DNA from 3 places in the Streptomyces sp. NBC_00440 genome. Region 3 is predicted to be linked to each of the others. Evidence: riboswitches for the same ligand, from Rfam matches in the RefSeq annotation. Region 3 holds a riboswitch; each other region holds the start of a gene.

Region 1 (6,053 bases), 2.5 Mb from region 3:
CGACGGGGTTCACACCCGCCGCCCGCACGGCGATACGTATCCGGCCGGGGCCCGCATGGGGCTCCTCGGCATCTATGAGTTGCAGAACGTCCGGACCGCCGAACTCGGCGAAGCTCACTTTCTTCATGCGGCCGAACGTAGCACTAACCGTTAGCGTTTAACAACGACTACGCCTTTGTAACTGATAGCATCACGGCATGACCGAGCCGCCCGGACGCCGTGAGCGCAAGAAGGCCGCGACCCGCCAGAAGATCGCTGACACCGCCCTGCGGCTGTTCCTGGAACGCGGGTACGACGCGGTGGGCATCCGCGATGTGGCCGCCGAGGCCGACGTGGCCGTCACCACGCTCTTCTCCCACTTCGCCTCGAAAGAGGCCCTGGTGTTCGAGCGGGACGACGACTTCGAGCAACGCCTCATCCAGGCGGCCACGGGCCGGGCTCCGCACGAGCCGCTCATCCCTGCGCTGCGCCGCGAGATCCTGGCCCTGGTGCGACATTGCACAGCGGACAGCGCCGCCCCGATCTGGCACATGGTGGACGGATCACCCGCCCTGCGGGAGTACGAGGAGTCGATGAGGCTGCGCCATGCGGAGTCGCTGGCAACAGCCATCGCCGCCGATCCCGGCCTGTCACGGACCACAACGGCCTGCCGGACGATCGCGAGGTTCGTGATCGACGCCTATTCACTGGCCCGCGAGGCGGCCGATCCGCAGGCCGCGGTGGACGAGATCTTCCGGATGATCGAGGCGGCCTGGGAGGTCACCTGACCTTCCCGCGCTTTCCGGACCGGGTGCCCGGCACCGGGCATCCGGGACCGGGACCGCACCGGGACATCAGAAAAGCAGAAAATAAAAAGACGGCACGGGGCTGAGCGGCGAATCCGACAGGACGGATACGGCAGGACGGATACGGCAGAGGGAAAAGCCGAAATCCCCCGCCCCTTTATCCCCTCCCCTGTATACGGCAGCACTGTTAATCAGTGATGCCCGCAATGTTTACAGCATGTTGCGAATCCCTCACGCGCCCCCGCTTCCGCAGCCGGTGCGCCGCCATGGCGCGTTCGGCGTGCACCGCGGTCAGAGCGCGGGCCCGCTCCGCGTCGCCGCGCGCCACCGCGTCCACGATCGAGCCGTGCTCCGCCCAGGACACGACAGGAAGGGCCGGCTGGTCGACCGCGTACATCCAGCTGATCTTCTGCCGCAGCTGACCGAGCAGCGTGGTCAGCGCCAAACTGCCCGACGCCTGCGCCAGCGTCTCGTGGAACCAGCCGCCGAGCGACCGCAGATCCTCGCCCTGGCCGCGCCCGGCCCGCTCCTGCCCCAGCCTGACCAGGCCGCGGAGCACCTTCAGATGGGCTTCGGTCCGCCACTGGGCGGCGCGCGCCGCCCCCATCGGCTCCAGCAGTATCCGTATCTCCAGCAGGTCGGCCGCCTCCCGCTCGGTCGGCTCGGCGACACAGGCGCCCGCGTGCCGGCGGGTGACCACGAACCCCTCGGACTCCAGGGTCCGCAGGGCTTCGCGGACCGGGACACGGGAGACGCCGTACCGGCGTGCGAGCACCTCCTCGGTCAGCCGGCCGCCCCGCTCGTACACCCCCGAGATGATGTCGTCCCGGATTGCCGTGCATACCGAATGTGCGGGAACGCGCATGACCGAACCTCCGCATCGACGCCCGCATATCGCGGTCTGTGCACACCTGTGCGGCGACTCTATGGCAGGGCATGTTAATTCCCGAAGGCCCCCGGTAAATCATGGATATCTTTTGGCCGGCCAAAAACCGGACGTACGAACACCCGGCGCGAGGAAGATATCCGTGCGAACCCCGGAACGCGTATGGCCCCGGCGCGACGAGCGCCGGGGCCATACGGGACAGCCGGGTTCAGACCTTGACGCCGTGCGAGCGCAGATACGCGACGGGATCGATGTCCGAGCCGTAGTCGGGGCCCGTGCGGGCCTCGAAGTGGAGGTGCGGGCCCGTGGCGTTGCCGGTGGCGCCGGAGAGTGCGATCTGCTGGTCCGATGTGACGGACTGGCCGACCGAGACGCCGATGGACGAGAGGTGGCCGTACTGCGTGTACGTGCCGTCGTGCATCCGGATGACGATGTTGTTGCCGTACGCGCCGCCCCAGCCGGCCTCCACGACCGTGCCCGCGCCGACGGCGTGGACCGGGGTGCCGCTCGCGGCGTGGAAGTCGATGCCGGTGTGGCTGCCGGACGACCAGAGGCTGCCGCCGGTCTTGTAGCCGGTGGAGACATACGAGTTGGCGACCGGGGCCACATAGGCGTTGAGGCGCTTGCGGGCAGCGGTCCGGGCCGCGCGCTGTTCGGCCGCCTTCTTGGCCTCGCGCTCGGCCTTCGCCTTCGCGGCTGCCGCCTCGGCCCTGGCCTTCGCCACGGCCTCGTGCTGCTGTGCGGTGGCCTGGGCGGCTATCTCGTCGGCCACGGTGTCACCGACAAGGATGGTCCGGTCGAGACGGACTTCCTGCGCCGTGGAGACCGTCGCGCTGTCGGCCATCGCCGGGGAGGCGAGGGTGCCGACGACACCGGCCGTGGCGAGGGTGGCGACTCCGGCGACGCCCGCGGTCCTGCGGGTCAGGCGCTTCGGGCCACGGTGCTTGCCGGTAGGGCGGCTGAACGCCATGAAGGGGCTGGTCCTTTCCTTCCCTCTCGCCTACCGGGTTAGCTGACGGGTTCGGAGCAGGAAGGTCTCCTACGGGCCCGCCCCTGTGGAGCGGCCCCGATTCACCCCAGGGACTGAGTGGGTCCCCGGCTCCCCGGGCTCGCGCCTGACGGGGACTCGGCGATCGCTGCCCGGCGCCGCGGTTGCGGCTTACGTCCGACGGACAGCGAGTGTGACGGTAAGTGGTCCGTCCTGGTTGCGCCAAACAGACAGCGGATTTTGTCGCACATCCCACAGACGCCCATCCCACAGACGCCAACCCGCAGGCGTACACAGCCACGCGTCCCGGAGGCCCGCACACCCCCGGCATGCAGTCGGGGCCCCGGTGGACGAACTGCCCACCGGGGCCCCGCAGATCCGGTCCGGCCGCCGGTGCCCCGGAGCGGCCGGGACTCAGCTCTCGACCACGGTCACTTCGCCGATGCCCAGCGCCCTGACCGGCTCCACGATCTGCGCGGCGTCCCCCACCAGGACCGTCACCAGCCGGTCGGCGGGGAAGGCGGAGACCACGGCGGCGGTCGCCTCGACCGTGCCGGTCGCGGCGAGGCGCGCGTACAGCTGTGCCTGGAAGTCGTCCGGCAGGTGCTGCTCGACCTGATCGGCGAGCGTGGCCGCGACCGCGGCGGCCGTCTCGTACTTCAGCGGGGCGACGCCCACCAGGTTCTGTACGGCGATGTCCCGCTCGGTGTCGGTCAGCCCGCCCGCGGCCAGCGTCCTGAGGACCTTCCAGAGGTCGTCGAGCGCGGGGCCCGTCGACTCGGTGTCCACCGAACCGCTGATGGCGAGCATGGCGGCGCCGGTGCCGTCGGGGGCGGAGCGGAGCACCTGGCTGAAGGCCCGCACGCCGTAGGTATAGCCCTTCTCCTCGCGCAGAACGCGGTCCAGACGGGAGGTGAGCGTGCCGCCCAGGCAGTACGTGCCGAGGATCTGGGCCGGCCAGACACGGTCGTGCCGGTCGGCGCCGATCCGGCCGATCAGCAGCTGGGTCTGGACCGCTCCCGGCCGGTCCACGACGATCACCCGGCCGGTGTCGTCCGCGGTGATCGGGGGCACCGGCCGGGGCGTGCCCGCGTTGCCCTTCCACTCGCCGAGGCTCTCGGCGAGCACCGCGTCCAGGTCGGTCCCCGCCAGGTCGCCGACGACCACGGCGGTGGCGGTCGCCGGCCGGACGTAGGCGTCGTAGAAGGCGCGGACGGCGGCCGCGTCGATGCGCGCCACCGTCTCCTCGGTGCCCTGGCGCGGACGCGACATGCGCGCGGTGGCCGGGAAGAGCTCCTTGGAGAGCTGCTTGGCCGCGCGGCGGGCCGGGTTGGCCAGCTCGTGCGGGATCTCGTCCAGCCGGTTGCCCACGATCCGCTCGACCTCGCTCGGGGCGAAGGCGGGCGCCCGCAGTGCGTCGGCGAGCAGACCGAGCGCCTTGGGCAGCCGGGAGACCGGCACTTCGAGGGAGACCCGGACGCCGGGGTGGTCGGCGTGCGCGTCGAGGGTGGCGCCGCAGCGCTCCAGCTCGGCGGCGAACTCCTCCGCGCTGTGCTTGTCGGTGCCCTCGGAGAGCGCCCTCGCCATGATCGTGGCGATGCCGTCGAGCCCCTCGGGCTCGGCGTCCAGCGGGGCGTCGAGGCTGATCTCGACCGCGACGACCTGCTGTCCGGGACGGTGGCAGCGCAGCACCGTCAGGCCGTTGGGCAGGGTGGAGCGCTCGGGGGCCGGGAAGGCCCAGGGCCTGGGCGCACCCGCCTGGGGCTGCGGGTGGAAGGCCATCATCACGGCCGCGGGGTCGGTCACTGGTCCGCCTCTGTGCTCTGGGTGGCTGCGGTGGCTGCGGTGGCCTCGTCGGACGCGCCGTCCGCACTGGTCTCTTCGGGCTCATCGGCGGTGGCGGGCTCGTACACCAGCACAGCCCGGTTGTCGGGGCGCAGCCGGGCCTTGGCGACCTGCTGCACCTCTTCGGCGGTGATGTCCAGCACCCGGCCCACAGCGGTCAGCGCCAGCTGCGGGTCGCCGAACAGCACGGCGTACCTGCACAGTTCGTCGGCACGGCCGGCGACCGTACCGAGCCGGTCGAGCCACTCGCGCTCCAGCTGGGCCTGCGCGCGCTCCATCTCCTCGGCCGTGGGGCCTTCGGCGGCGAAGCGGGCCAGCTCCTCGTCGACGGCCGCCTCGATCTGCGGGACCTCGACACCGCCCGACGTCTTGACGTCCAGCCAGCCGAGCGAGGGGGCGCCGGAGAGCCGCAGCATGCCGAAGCCCGCGGCGACCGCCGTACGGTCCCGGCGCACCAGCCTGTTGTGGAGCAGCGACGATTCGCCGCCGCCCAGGATGGTCAGCGCGATGTCCGCCGCGTCGCACGCGCGGGTGCCGTCCTCGGGGAGCCGGTAGGCGGCCATCAGGGCACGCGAGGGCACCTCCTCGTACAGCTCCTCGCGCACCTCACCGCCGAGGGTGTCGGGCAGCGAGCCGTCCCGCGGCGGCTGCTTGCCGTCGTGGGAGGGGATGGTGCCGAAGTACTTCTCGACCCAGGCGAGCGTCTGCTCCGGGTCGATGTCGCCGACGACCGACAGCACGGCGTTGTTGGGTGCGTAGTTCGTACGGAAGAACGCGCGGGCGTCCTCCAGCGTCGCCGCGTCCAGATCGGCCATGGAGCCGATCGGCGTGTGGTGGTACGGGTGGCCCTCGGGGTAGGAGAGGGCGGTCAGCTTCTCGAACGCGGTGCCGTACGGCACGTTGTCGTAGCGCTGGCGCCGCTCGTTCTTGACGACGTCCCGCTGGTTCTCCATGGACTCCTCGTCGAGCGCGGCGAGGAGGGAGCCCATCCGGTCGGCTTCGAGCCAGAGCGCCAACTCCAGTTGGTGCGTGGGCATCGTCTCGAAGTAGTTGGTGCGCTCGAAGCTGGTGGTGCCGTTGAGCGAGCCCCCGGCCCCCTGTACCAGCTCGAAGTGGCCGTTGCCCCGGACCTGTCCGGAGCCCTGGAACATCAGGTGCTCGAAGAGGTGGGCGAGTCCGGTACGCCCCTTGACCTCGTGGCGTGAACCGACGTCGTACCAGAGGCAGACCGCGGCGACCGGGGTCAGGTGGTCCTCGGAGAGCACCACCCGCAGGCCGTTGGCCAGCCGGTGCTCGGTCGCTGTCAGGCCGCCGGAACCGGCCTCGGCTGTGGCCGTGTGACCCATGGGCATGTACGTCCCTTCGATCGCGTGTGTTGACCGCGTTGAAATGCAGTCCTGCCACTGTATGCAAGCCCGCCGACAGCCGGCAGCCATCCCGGTGTGCACGGGTCGCGGTCGGTGTTGTCAGTGGGACAGTCCACAATGGTCGGCGTCAGTACCGGACCAGGCACGTGAAGGAGCCGCAGCAGCGATGGCCCGCCGCAGCA
Region 2 (6,053 bases), 740 kb from region 3:
GAAGCGGAGACGCTCGGCGCCATGGGCCTTGATGATCTCGGCGTACTCCGTACAGGCCGCGAAGGTCCGCTCCAGCGCCTCGGGGGCGAGCCGGCCCGTCCGGTCGACGTCCTGGCCGAGCCGGACGATGGTCATCCGCCGGTCCAGGTCGACGAGTTCACCGGTGGCGGGGTCGGCGTCCGCGACGAGCAGACGGATGGAGTTCGTACCGCAGTCAATGGCAGCGACGCGGGTCATATGGGTGTCCTCACGGATGTGTGAAAGGGGGGTGGGGGTCCGGTCCCGGCCCGGTTCTTCAGTCGCCGAGCGGGGCGGAGCCCTCGCCGTCGCGGGCCCGCGGCACGCACGGGCCCTTCGCCCACCACTCGGGCAGCATCGCGATCGCCTCGTCCCCCAGCGGGTTGACGCCGGGCCCCGCGGCCAGTGAATGACCGACCAGGACATGCAGGCACTTGACCCGGTCGGGCATCCCACCCGCGCTCGGGAAGCCCTCCAGGACCTCGATCGCGTCGCGGCGGGCGATGTAGTCCTCGTGCGCGGCCCGGTAGGCGGCGGCCAGTTCGGGGTCGGTGCGCAGGCGCTCGGTCATCTCCTTCATGACGCCGTTCGCCTCCAGCGTGCCGATCGCGGAGGCCGCACGCGGGCAGGTCAGGTAGTACGTCGTCGGGAACGGCGTGCCGTCCTCCAGACGCGGGGCCGTCTCGACGACGTCGGGGTTGCCGCACGGGCAGCGGTGCGCGATGGCGCGCAGCCCGCGGGGCGGTCGGCCGAGCTGCTCCTTGAACGCGCTGATGTCCGCGTCGGTGGGCTCGGTACGGTCGGTCTGCGGAGGGGGCGTTTCCATGCCTGCCTTGGATCTGAGTGCTGGTGAAGTGAGTGCCGGTGAGCTGAGTGGCTGTGAACTGAGTGCCGGTGAACTGAGTGGCTGTGAACTGAGTGCCGGTGAACTGAGTGGCTGTGAGACGTGTGGCCGGCAGCAGCCGGTGGGGCGCACGGCCGGTGCCGGCCCCGCCTAGGGGGCCTTGGTGCGGTCCGCGCTGTCCACGCCGTCCCACAGGTTCGAGTACCAGGGCCGGTCCGCCGCGCCCTTGCCGGCGGTGCGCCGGGTGCGGGCGTCGGGATCGACCATCGTGTAGTTGGTCTCCCCCGGCCGTACGTAGTGCAGTTGCTCACGGGCCAGCCGCTCCACGTACGCGTTGTCCTGGAGGCGGGCCTTCTCGTCCCGCAGCTCCTCGACACGCGCCCTCGCCTCGCTCACCTGGCGCCGCTGGTCGGCGATGTCGCCGCGCTGCGAGACGTACTGCCGCATCGGATACGCGAGCGCGACCACCAGGGTGCAGAGCACCATGAGCAGTATCGCCGCCCGGCCGGTGAGCCGGGGCCTGCGCGCCTGGCGCCTGGACTGGGAGCGGTAGACACGGGCCGCGGTCTGCTCACCGAGCACCTTGAGTCTGGTCGCGGTGGAGAACCGGTCCCGGTTCCCTGCCATGCCGCCTCCCCGTTACACACGCACGTCCGTCCCCGGACACGGTACGGGACCGGGCACGGGGACGGCTGCGCGTGGCTGCGCCTTTGCTGCTGATTCAGCGCTTTATTCAGTTCTTCGGCGGTGTCAGCTCTGCGGCGGTGTCAGCTGGAGCGGAAGCGCGGGAACGCCGAACGGCCCGCGTAGACCGCGGCGTCGTCGAGGATCTCCTCGATGCGCAGCAGCTGGTTGTACTTGGCGACGCGGTCCGAGCGGGCCGGGGCGCCGGTCTTGATCTGGCCGCAGTTCACGGCGACCGCGAGGTCGGCGATGGTGACGTCCTCGGTCTCACCGGAGCGGTGCGACATCATGCACTTGAAGCCGTTGCGCTGCGCGAGCTCGACGGCGTCCAGGGTCTCGGTCAGCGAACCGATCTGGTTGACCTTGACGAGCAGGGCGTTGGCGGAGCCCTCCTCGATGCCGCGGGCCAGCCGCTCCGGGTTGGTGACGAAGAGGTCGTCGCCGACGATCTGGACCTTGGCGCCCAGCTTGTCGGTGATGACCTTCCAGCCGTCCCAGTCGTCCTCGTACAGCGGGTCCTCGATGGAGACGAGCGGGTACGAGGCGACGAGCTCCTCGTAGTACTCGGTCATCTCGGCGGCCGAGCGGGACTTGCCCTCGAACTCGTACTTGCCGTCCTTGTAGAACTCGGAGGCGGCGACGTCGAGCGCGAGCGCGATGTCCTTGCCCGGCGCGTAGCCGGCCTCCTTGATGGCCTCAAGGATGAGGTCGAGGGCGGCGCGGTTCGACTCCAGGTTCGGCGCGAAGCCGCCCTCGTCGCCGAGACCGGTCGACAGGCCCTTGGTCTTCAGGACCTTCTTGAGGGTGTGGTAAACCTCGGCGCCCCAGCGCAGCGCCTCCGAGAAGGACTCGGCGCCGATCGGCGCGATCATGAACTCCTGGATGTCGACGTTGGAGTCGGCGTGCGACCCGCCGTTCAGGATGTTCATCATCGGAACGGGCAGTAGGTGCGCGTTCGGGCCGCCCAGGTAGCGGAAGAGCGGGAGGTCGGAAGCCTCGGAAGCGGCGTGTGCCACGGCGAGCGAGACGCCGAGGATGGCGTTGGCGCCGAGCGAGCCCTTGTTCTCCGTCGCGTCCAGGTCGAACATCGCCTGGTCGATCAGGCGCTGCTCGGTGGCGTCGTAGCCGACGAGCTCCGGCCCGATCTGCTCGATGACGGCGAGGACTGCCTTCTCGACGCCCTTGCCCTGGTAACGGTTGGGGTCACCGTCGCGGAGCTCGATGGCCTCGAACGCACCGGTGGAGGCGCCGGACGGGACGGCGGCACGGCCCGTGCTGCCGTCGTCGAGGCCGACCTCGACCTCGACCGTGGGGTTGCCTCGGGAGTCCAGGATTTCCCGGGCTACGACGACGTCGATGGACGGCACTAGCATCTCCTTCTGGGATGTGACGCTATGGGCGCAGGGTCTCTTTGGCCTTGCGGCACGAGCCTAACCGGCTCGGAGCCATAGGCCTGCAGGGCGCCCGGACCCTGGGACGAAAAAGGGCCCAAAAGATCGTATGACGGTGTGAAAGTCACCAAATTTACCAGACCGTGACCACCTCACCGCCCCCGCCGGGCCGCCGGACGGAACCGGGACGCGGCTCCGGCGGAGAGACCCCCGGCCCGGCGCGTACGGGGGAGTCGCGCCGGGCCGGGGGTGCTGGGGAGAGCTGATATCAGCTCAGGTGGAGCTGCTGACCGGGGTAGATCAGGTTGGCGTCCTTCACGACGTCCTTGTTCAGGTCGAAGACCTTCTTCCAGCCACCGGAGACGTGCTCGGCCTTGGCGATCGTGGAGAGGGTGTCGCCGGCCTTGACCTTGTACTCGCCGTCACCCTTCTGGATCTTGGCGGGAGCGGCGTGCCGGGGAGCGGCGTGCTTCGGGGCGGCCGGCGCACTGGTGCGGGCCTCGCTGCGCGAAGCGGCCTGCTGGTCGCTGTGGCTGCTCTGCTGGTCGGCGCTCGACGAGGAGGAGCCGCTGTTCGAACCGGTGGAGACGTCCGGGCTCGGACCGCCGCTGGTCAGGCCGCCGGCACCGGCGCAGGACCAGGCGCCCGGACCCTGCATGGCGAGAAGCTTCTCGGCGGTGGCGATCTGCTGGCCCTTGGTGGCGAGGTCGGCACGCGGGGCGTACTGCGTACCGCCGGCGGCGGCCCAGCTGGAGTTGTTGAACTGGAGGCCGCCGTAGTAGCCGTTGCCCGTGTTGGTGGACCAGTTGCCACCGGACTCGCACTGCGCGACGGCGTCCCAGGTCGAGACCGAAGCGGCGGAGGCCGAGGTCGCCCCGATCAGCGGTACGGCCACAGCGGCACCGGCAACACCGGCGAGAGTGGCGACGCGGACGGCCTTCGAGGGGCGACGGTGCTTGGACTTGCTGGAAAACAGCATGAAGAATCTCCTCACCGACGCCTACGAGGTGAGCTGTCGGGTTCGGGCCAATGAGTTGCCCGGCTGCGCGGCCTAGCGCACAGCTTCACCCCAAGCCGGTCCCGGTTCGTGCCGTTCTCTGACTCTGAACGGACGGCCGGCCCCGGCGCTTACCTGGGTCCCCCGCTCCTGCCTGCGGCGCTTCTTAGCGTCACTGTTTCCCTTCGACCGATGGCAGGATTCGGCGTGGCGATCGAAGAGGCCCGCGGTGCGAGCGGTCTGACCGTAATCACAGGACCCCCCGATATTCAAAGATGAACATCGGGGAGCAAATCCCTGGTTTACGACCCCGCGTGACCTGTTTCCGCAGGTGAGGTGCGGCGTACGCCGGGCGGACAGTCCGGACATTCAGCAGCGCCGACGAGAGCCATGTCTCACTCGAACAGAAGCGGACATACAGGTCCGAACTACCCCTGATTTCGGTCGAGATCAAGGCTCTGGCCAGGAACGATGAAGTCCGGATCGCCTCCGACGGTCCGATGGTTCGCCGCGTAGAGCGCGGGCCATCCGCCGGGCAGATCGTGCGCCTCCGCGATGGACCACAGATTGTCACCCGCGCGGACGGTGTAGCTGCCGTCCGTACGGGCGTCATCGCGGGACACCTCCCCGCCGCGTGAAGCGTGCCGCCCGGTCTCGTCATGGCTCGCTCCGGAGCCACCGGTGGCCTCGCCGCCCCGGTGCTTGCCGCCCCCCGGGGCGTCACCGGAAGCAGGACCGGCGGGTGCCGCCGAGTCCGAGGGGCCGGGCGTGGCGGATGCGCTGGGGCCAGAAGTGCCCGAAGTGCCCGAAGTGCCCGAAGAGCCTGAATCGCCGGAAGAGTCTGATGTGTCCGATGAGGGGTCAGATGTGGGGGATGACGGGGCCGATGAGGAGGACGGGGCGCCCGAAGGGGAATCGGACGGGCTCGGACTCGCCTGCTTCGACGGCGCGTGCTTCGACGGTGTCTGCTTCGAACCGTCCGCGTCCGTGTCCCCGCCCGCCGGGTCCTTGGCGGAACCGGTCGGCTTGGCCGAATCGCTCGGCTTCGCGGAATCGGTCGGCTTCGCGGGGCTCGGGCTCGCGGTGTCCGGGGAGCCCGGGTCCACGGAGGCGCTGTCCGCGTCGTCCTTCGTCAGCCCGGCGATGGCCGCACAACTGGCCCAGGGAGTCGCACCCTCGGCCGCGTACACCTTCTTGGCCACGGCTATCTGCTGGGAGCGGCTGGCCAGGTCGGGGCGGGCCGCGTACTGCCCGCCTCCGTACTTGTCCCAGGTCGCCTGCGAGAACTGGAGGCCGCCGTAGTGCCCGTTGCCGAGGTCGGTGCTCCAGATGCCGCCGCTCTCGCACAGCGCCACCCGGTCCCAGGTCGTGGCGTCGGCAGCGTGGGCGCCGGTCGACGCCAGCAGCGGAAGGGCGATGGCCGAGCCCGTAACTCCTGCCGCTACGACAAGAGCTGGAGCCTGACGGGGGCGGCGGTGCCGACCGTTCCCGGTGCGCATGCGGTGGCCTTCCGTGTGACGGATGAGTCGAGGGGTGAACGTAGCCGCACTCGAACACCAGTCACAAGTCGATGCAGCGGAGATCACATGAAAGTCACATTCTTGACGCCCTGTCAGCCATGTACTGGTCAGGCCGTCAGTTGGGCGGGATATCGAACTCCACCGGAAGCGTGCGCAATCCCCGCATGATGAGCCCGCCGCGCCAGCGCAAATCGCCAGGTTCCGCCGCAAGTCGCAGGTCCGGCAGGCGGCGCAGCAGGGTGGCGAGCGCGGTCTGCGCCTCCAGCCGGGCGAGCGGCGCGCCGAGGCAGTAGTGGATGCCGTGCCCGTACCCCAGATGCTGGTTGTCGGTGCGTGAGAGGTCGAGCGTGTCGGGCTCGGTGAAGCGCTCGGGATCGCGGTCGGCCGCGGCCAGGACGACCAGTACGGGATCGCCCTCCGCGATGGACTGCCCGCCCAGGGTCAGCGCCTCGGTGGCGAACCGCCAGGTCGCCAGCTCCACCGGCCCGTCGTAGCGCAGGAGTTCCTCCACACCGGTGGCGAGGAGGTCGGTCTCCCCCGCCGCCAGTGACGCCTCCAGGCGCTCGCGCTGGTCCGGATTGCGGAGCAGCGCGTACATA
Region 3 (6,053 bases):
AATCGCACACCGGCGTCGGTGCGGCCAGCCTGGTGGGGCGCGGTACCGTCCGCCGCTTTACGGACCGGGCAGGAGGGTACTGGTGGGGCAGCGAGAGGACTCGGGCCGGGCGCGCAGGTTCGTCCGGGCGCTGCCTGCCGTGCTGATCGCGGGCGGGGTGGCCTTCGACCAGCTGACGCCGTCCGCGTTCACCGCTGCCCCGTTCTTCGTCGCCGCGCCGGTGATCGCGGCCCCGCTCTTCTCGTACCGGGCCACGCTGATCACGGGGATCATCGCGGTGCTGGCGGTCGTGGGGCTGCACGGCTACGACGACACCTCGGCCAAGGCCTCGGCGATCACGGAGATGATCACCGTCGTCACGGTGTCCGTCGTCGCCCTCATCATCAACCGCGTCATCCGGGTCAGCGGCGAAGAACTCGCGTCGGCGCGCGTGGTGGCGGAGACCGCGCAGCGCGCCGTGCTGCCGGTGCCTTCCGAGCGGATCGCCGGGCTGCACATCGCGGCGCGGTACGAGGCGGCGCAGGCCGGCACCTTCATCGGCGGCGATCTCTTCGCCGTGCAGGACACCCCGTACGGGGTCCGGCTGGTGATCGGTGACGTACGGGGCAAGGGGCTCGGCGCCGTCGAGGCTGTGGCTGTGGTGATCGGGGCCTTCCGGGAGGCCGCCGAGCAGGAGGTGACGATCGAGCGGGTCGCTCAGCGGCTGGAGCGTGCGCTGACCCGTGAGGGCGTGCGGCGGGAGGGACTTGACGCCTTCGAGGGGTTCACCACGGCGGCGCTCGCCGAGATCCCGCGCAGCGATCAGGGCTTGATCCGGCTGCTCAACCGGGGCCACCCCGAGCCGCTGCTGCTGTACGCGGACGGGGGCATCCACCTCCTCACGCCGGCCGATCCCGCCCTGCCGCTGGGGCTGGCCGATCTGGCGGCCTGGCCGGACCAGGCGGACGAGACGGAGTTCCCGCCGGGGGCCACGCTGCTGCTCTACACCGACGGCCTGTCCGAGGCGAGGAACGCGCAGGGGGCCTTCTACGAGCCGCAGGAGCGGCTGCGCGGCCGGATCTTCCCGGGGCCCGATGAGCTGCTGACGGCGGTGACCGACGACGTGCGGCTGCACACGGGCGGGCGCTCCACGGACGACATGGCGCTGCTCGCGGTGGGCCGTCCGGGCCAGGGGCAGCCGGACCGGCGCAGGACCGTGGAGATCATCCACCGCGAACAACACGATCCGTAATCGAAGAGCACCCCTCTGCACAACACCGCATAACATTTGACGCACTATCAGAATCTCGATGTTTCCCGGTGGCTTCTGAAGGGTGATCAAGTCGCCCGAATCCGCCCCTTTATGCCCCGGTAAGTACAGGCCAAAGCCGTTAACGATCAGTCGGAACAGCTTGGAATCCGGCCCTCGCGTCTATTAACGTTCGATAACGCAGCGCGGTTGTCCCAGTCGTCGCAAGAGGCGGCACCGTGCGCACGCGCCGAATCCCGCAAGGGAACCGGGGAACCACCAATTGGGGTGAATCGGGCTTCTCCGTAAGGGCTGCCCGTAGGAGACCTTCCTGCTCCGAACCCGTCAGCTAACCCGGTAGGCGGTAAGGAAGGAAAGGAGTGCGCCTCCGTGGCGTCCAACAACCCTGCCCCCGAAACGCTTTACTTCCCGAACGACGATGCTCCCGGTTTCGGCGGTGAGGACGGCGGCACATTCGACGAGTGGAACCCCACTGAGGATTCCCTCCGTTCGGTCCGCGGTAAACACCGGGTCGCCAAGCAGCGCGGCGGACTCGCCCGCAGCTCGACGGTGCTCGGCGTCGGCGTGATCGCAGCCGTCGGTGCGGGCGGCATGGCCAGCGCCCAGAGCAAGCCGCCGGTCGCGATCTCCCTCCCCGACCTTCCGCAGTCCGTCAAGGACAAGCTGCCGGATGCCGAGTCGCTGCCCGGCGTGGGGACGCTGATCTCCGACCTCGACGGCGGTTCGTCGGACCACAGCGGTACGGAGACGGGCGCCGCCGACGCGGCGCTCAGCACCGCTGCGGCCACCGGCAAGGGCAGCGGGGACGCGGGCGAGGCCCTCCGCGCCCGGATCCTCCAGCAGGCCGAGCAGCAGCAGGGCGCGGTCGACGACGAGGCCAAGGCGGCAGCCGAGAAGGCAGCCGCGGACAAGGCGTCGGCGGAGGCCGCGAAGAAGCAGGACGAGGCGGCGGCCAAGGAGAAGGCGGCCAAGAAGAAGGCCGAGGCGGAGGCCAAGGCCAAGGCGGAGAAGGAGCGGCTCGCCAAGCTGGCGGCCAGCTACTCGCTCCCCGTCTCCTCGTACACCCTCACCTCGCGGTTCAACGACGGCGGTTCGATGTGGTCGTCGGGCCACCACACCGGCCTCGACTTCGCCGCCCCGACCGGTACCCCGATCAAGGCCGTGCACAGCGGGACGGTCAAGTCGGCCGGCTGGGCCGGGGCGTACGGCTACCGCACGGTCATCACGCTCGACGACGGTACGGAGCTGTGGTTCTGCCACCAGTCCTCGCTGGGGGTCAGCGCCGGCCAGAAGGTCAGCACCGGCGAGGTCATCGGCAGGGTCGGAGCCACCGGCAACGTCACCGGCCCGCATGTCCACGTGGAGGTCCGGCCGGGTGGCGGCGACCCGATCGACCCGATGACCTGGCTCCAGGGCAAGGGCCTCAACCCGTAACTCTCAGCCCGTACTCTCAGCCTGTAACCGCGGCCCCGCCCCTGCGCGTACCGCCGCTGCACGGCGACCCGCACCCCGGCAGTCCTGACGGCATCCCCCCGGCGTCAGGGCTGCCGGTCCGCTGTGTGCGGGCACCCGGCCGGTCCGGCCCCCGCGTACGGCCGGTCCTGCGGAACACCGGCGGATCAGCGGGACAGCGCCGGACCAGCGGAATAGTGCCGGGCCGCCGCGGGGTTGACCGACATATGACTTCTCTCCGCTCACTCGGCTCCTCCGACCTCAAGGTCTTCCCGCTCTCCCTCGGTGGCAATGTCTTCGGGTGGAGCGCCGACGAAAAGCAGTCCTTCGACGTGCTCGACGCCTACACGGCCGCCGGCGGCAACTTCATCGACACCGCGGACACGTACTCGGCCTGGGTGCCCGGCAACAAGGGCGGTGAGTCCGAGACCGTCATCGGCAACTGGCTGGCCGCACGGGGTAACCGGGCCGACGTGGTGGTCGCGACCAAGGTCGGCGCGCATCCGCAGTACAAGGGGCTGTCCCCGGCGAACATCAGGGCCGCAGCCGACGAGTCGCTGCGTCGGCTGCGCACCGACTACATCGACCTCTACTACACGCACTTCGACGACCCGTCCGTGCCGGTCGAGGAGATCATCTCCACCCTCGACGAGCTGGTGAAGGCGGGCAAGGTGCGCGCCATCGCCGCGTCCAATGTGTCTCCCGAGCGGCTCGACGCCTCCATGGCGTTCTCCGAGAAGGAGGGGCTGGCCAGGTACGTCGCTCTCCAGCCGCACTACAACCTGGTCTCCCGTGACACCTATGAGGGCGGGCTCCAGGACGCGGCGGCCCGGCACGGTCTGGCGGCCGTGCCGTACTACGCGCTGGCCTCCGGCTTCCTCACCGGCAAGTACCGGCCCGGTGTGGACGTCGACAGTGTGCGGGCCGGCGGTGCGGCCCAGCACCTGGGGACCGAGCGGGGACCGAAGGTCCTGGCCGCGCTCGACAAGGTCGCCGCGGCGCACGGCGCCGAGGTGGCGACCGTCGCCCTGGCGTGGCTGGCCGCTCAGCCGACCGTCGTCGCGCCGATCGCTTCGGCGCGTACGGTCGGGCAGCTGCCCGCGCTGACGGCCGTGGCCGAGCTGAAGCTCACCGACGCCGAGGTGGCGGAGCTGACCGCGGCCTCCGCCTGAGAAACCGGATCCGGCCACGAACCGGATCCGGCCACGAACCGGATCCGGCCACGAACCGGATCCGGCCCGGAAGCGGATCGGCCACGAACCGGATCCGGCCGGGGTGCCGTGGGGGTCAGTGCTGGTACGGGTTGTAGCCGCCGTAGTGCAGATGCGGTGGCGGCACCCGTATCCGCCCGGTCGCCTCCGCCGCGTAGAGCAGCGCGGGCCCCGCGATCTCCTTGCGCTGCCAGAGGTGGTGCAGCAGCTCCTGCTCGCGCGCTTCGAAGTCCGGGCCCACCACGCCCCGGTGGGCCCTGTGCCGCAGAAAGGCGAGGGTCGTCGCGAAGGCCTCGTACTCGGAGACCGCACGGGACGCGGCCTTGGCCCGTGACTTCGCGTCGGCGTGCGCCGGCGGCCGGTGGTACGGGCTCCGGCCGTACGGACTGGAGGGGTGCGGACCGGAGGGGTACGGGGCTGAGCTGTTCGGGCCTGGGCCGTACGGGGCCGGGTGGGGGCCCAGATGCGGGCTGGTCGCGCCGAACCCTCCGCCGAACGTACGCGCCGCGAAGCTGCGTGCCATGGCGCGCGCCCGCATCGACGACAGCGCCAGCGGCTCCGCGGGGGCCAGCCAGCCCGCCGCCGCGTACGCGGGCAGTTCGGCCGATATCGTGCGCAGCTCCCGCTGGCGGGTCCAGATCGCCAGCCAGGTGATCATCCCGAAGACCGGGAGCATGAAAGCGCCGTAGACCAGATAGAAGCCATAGGTGCCGAAGGCCGACGAACTGTTCCACAGGGCGTGCATGCCCATGGCGCAGAGGAGACCGAGCAGCGGCGGTCCGGTCCTGCGCAGCCGCTGGTCCTCGGCGGCCAGCGCCGCGATGCCGAAGCCGATGCCGGTCAGCACGGTGAACAGCGGGTGGGCGAACGGCGAGAGGACCACCCGGACGAAGAAGGTCGCCGCCGTCACGGACGGAACGCCCGAGAACCCCAGCGACTTGTCCTCACCGAAGGCGCTGCCCAGATACAGGATGTTCTCGGTGAAGGCGAAGCCGGTCGCGGTGAAGCCCGCGAAGACCACACCGTCCACGACCCCGGTGAAGTGGCGCCTGCGGAAGAGGAAGATCAGCAGGATCGCGGTGGCCTTCGCGCTCTCCTCGACGATCGGCGCCACCACTCTCGCCCCGAGGGTGTCCGCGCTCGTCGGATCCGCTGTGGCGGTCGCTATCCAGTGCGTGGCGAAGGAGTTGGCGATGATCGCGACGAGCGCGGCGGCGCACGCTCCCCAGGCGAAGGCGAAGATCAGGTTCCGCCAGGGCCCCGGATCGACCCGGTCCAGCCAGCGGAAGGCCGCCATGAGCAGCGGCACCGGCAGCACGGCCAGACCCATCCCGACGAGGAAGCCCTCGGTCCCGGTCTGTTCGCGGACCAGCGAGAGGATCAGCAGGCCGCAGATGGCGAGGACGATGATCACCGCTGTGGCGCGCAGCGCCTTGCTCCGCCAGAAGTCCCTGCGGGGGGCGTAGCGCCAGTGTGCACGCGGTGGAACGGCGTCGAAGCGCGGCTGCTCCTCGTACACCGGGACCACCGGATGGGCCGCCCCGGGCGGCACGCTCGACTCGTACACCCGATTGAGCCTAACGAGCGGCACTGACAACCGCGACGCCGTACTGGGTTTCCGTGCCGGGACCGGCCGCGCTCGGCCCGGACTGATCCAAACGAAAGGCCCTAGTCGGTGCTGTGGCCGCTCGGGCGGTCGTTGCGGCGGAACAGCAGGTCGTGGACCGCGTGGCCCTTGTCGAGTCCCTGGCCCTCGAATCTGGTCAGCGGCCGGAAGCCGGGCCTCGGTGCGTAGCCGCCGTCCGCCGTGGTGTTCTCGAAGCAGGGATGCTCGGTGAGCACCTCCAGCATCTGCTCGGCGTACGGGACCCAGTCGGTCGCGCAGTGCAGGACGGCGCCCGGTGCGAGCCGGGCCGCGGCCAGGTCGAGGAACTCGGGCTGGATCAGCCGCCTCTTGTGGTGGCGGCTCTTGGGCCACGGGTCGGGGAAGTACACGCGCAGTCCGGCGAGTGAGTCCGGTGTGAGCATCTCGCGGAGCAGGATGATCGCGTCGCCGTTGGCCACCCGGATGTTGGACAGGCCGTTCCGCTCCGCGAGACGCAGCAGGTTTCCCTGGCCGGGGGTGTGCACATCGGATGCGA

Evidence for each region. A riboswitch is a leader RNA that binds a small molecule or an ion and turns the genes downstream of it on or off. The one in region 3 is predicted to bind cyclic di-AMP.
Region 1: it holds a riboswitch for cyclic di-AMP, as region 3 does, so the genes downstream of both, OHB13_RS28375 (M23 family metallopeptidase) here and OHB13_RS17365 (M23 family metallopeptidase) in region 3, are expected to answer to the same signal.
Region 2: it holds a riboswitch for cyclic di-AMP, as region 3 does, so the genes downstream of both, OHB13_RS13920 (transglycosylase family protein) here and OHB13_RS17365 (M23 family metallopeptidase) in region 3, are expected to answer to the same signal.

The regions. Positions count from the first base shown of each region.
Region 1 covers NZ_CP107921.1:6,314,405-6,320,457, reverse strand. The annotation lists gene OHB13_RS28390 (NADP-dependent oxidoreductase) at 1-127, opposite strand, end outside; gene OHB13_RS28385 (TetR/AcrR family transcriptional regulator) at 198-767, shown strand; gene OHB13_RS28380 (GntR family transcriptional regulator) at 973-1,650, opposite strand; gene OHB13_RS28375 (M23 family metallopeptidase) at 1,880-2,641, opposite strand; cyclic di-AMP (ydaO/yuaA leader) riboswitch at 2,654-2,813, opposite strand; gene OHB13_RS28370 (M16 family metallopeptidase) at 3,074-4,441, opposite strand; gene OHB13_RS28365 (M16 family metallopeptidase) at 4,462-5,856, opposite strand; gene OHB13_RS28360 (DNA gyrase/topoisomerase IV subunit A) at 6,038-6,053, shown strand, end outside.
Region 2 covers NZ_CP107921.1:3,114,652-3,120,704, forward strand. The annotation lists gene OHB13_RS13900 (Ppx/GppA phosphatase family protein) at 1-237, opposite strand, end outside; gene OHB13_RS13905 (DUF501 domain-containing protein) at 296-844, opposite strand; gene OHB13_RS13910 (FtsB family cell division protein) at 1,013-1,489, opposite strand; gene eno (phosphopyruvate hydratase) at 1,630-2,919, opposite strand; gene OHB13_RS13920 (transglycosylase family protein) at 3,206-3,916, opposite strand; cyclic di-AMP (ydaO/yuaA leader) riboswitch at 3,920-4,106, opposite strand; gene OHB13_RS13925 (LysM peptidoglycan-binding domain-containing protein) at 4,363-5,433, opposite strand; gene OHB13_RS13930 (cytochrome P450 family protein) at 5,570-6,053, opposite strand, start outside.
Region 3 covers NZ_CP107921.1:3,858,442-3,864,494, reverse strand. The annotation lists gene OHB13_RS17370 (PP2C family protein-serine/threonine phosphatase) at 2-1,231, shown strand; cyclic di-AMP (ydaO/yuaA leader) riboswitch at 1,467-1,607, shown strand; gene OHB13_RS17365 (M23 family metallopeptidase) at 1,619-2,683, shown strand; gene OHB13_RS17360 (aldo/keto reductase) at 2,929-3,873, shown strand; gene OHB13_RS17355 (PrsW family intramembrane metalloprotease) at 3,989-5,479, opposite strand; gene trmB (tRNA (guanosine(46)-N7)-methyltransferase TrmB) at 5,581-6,053, opposite strand, start outside.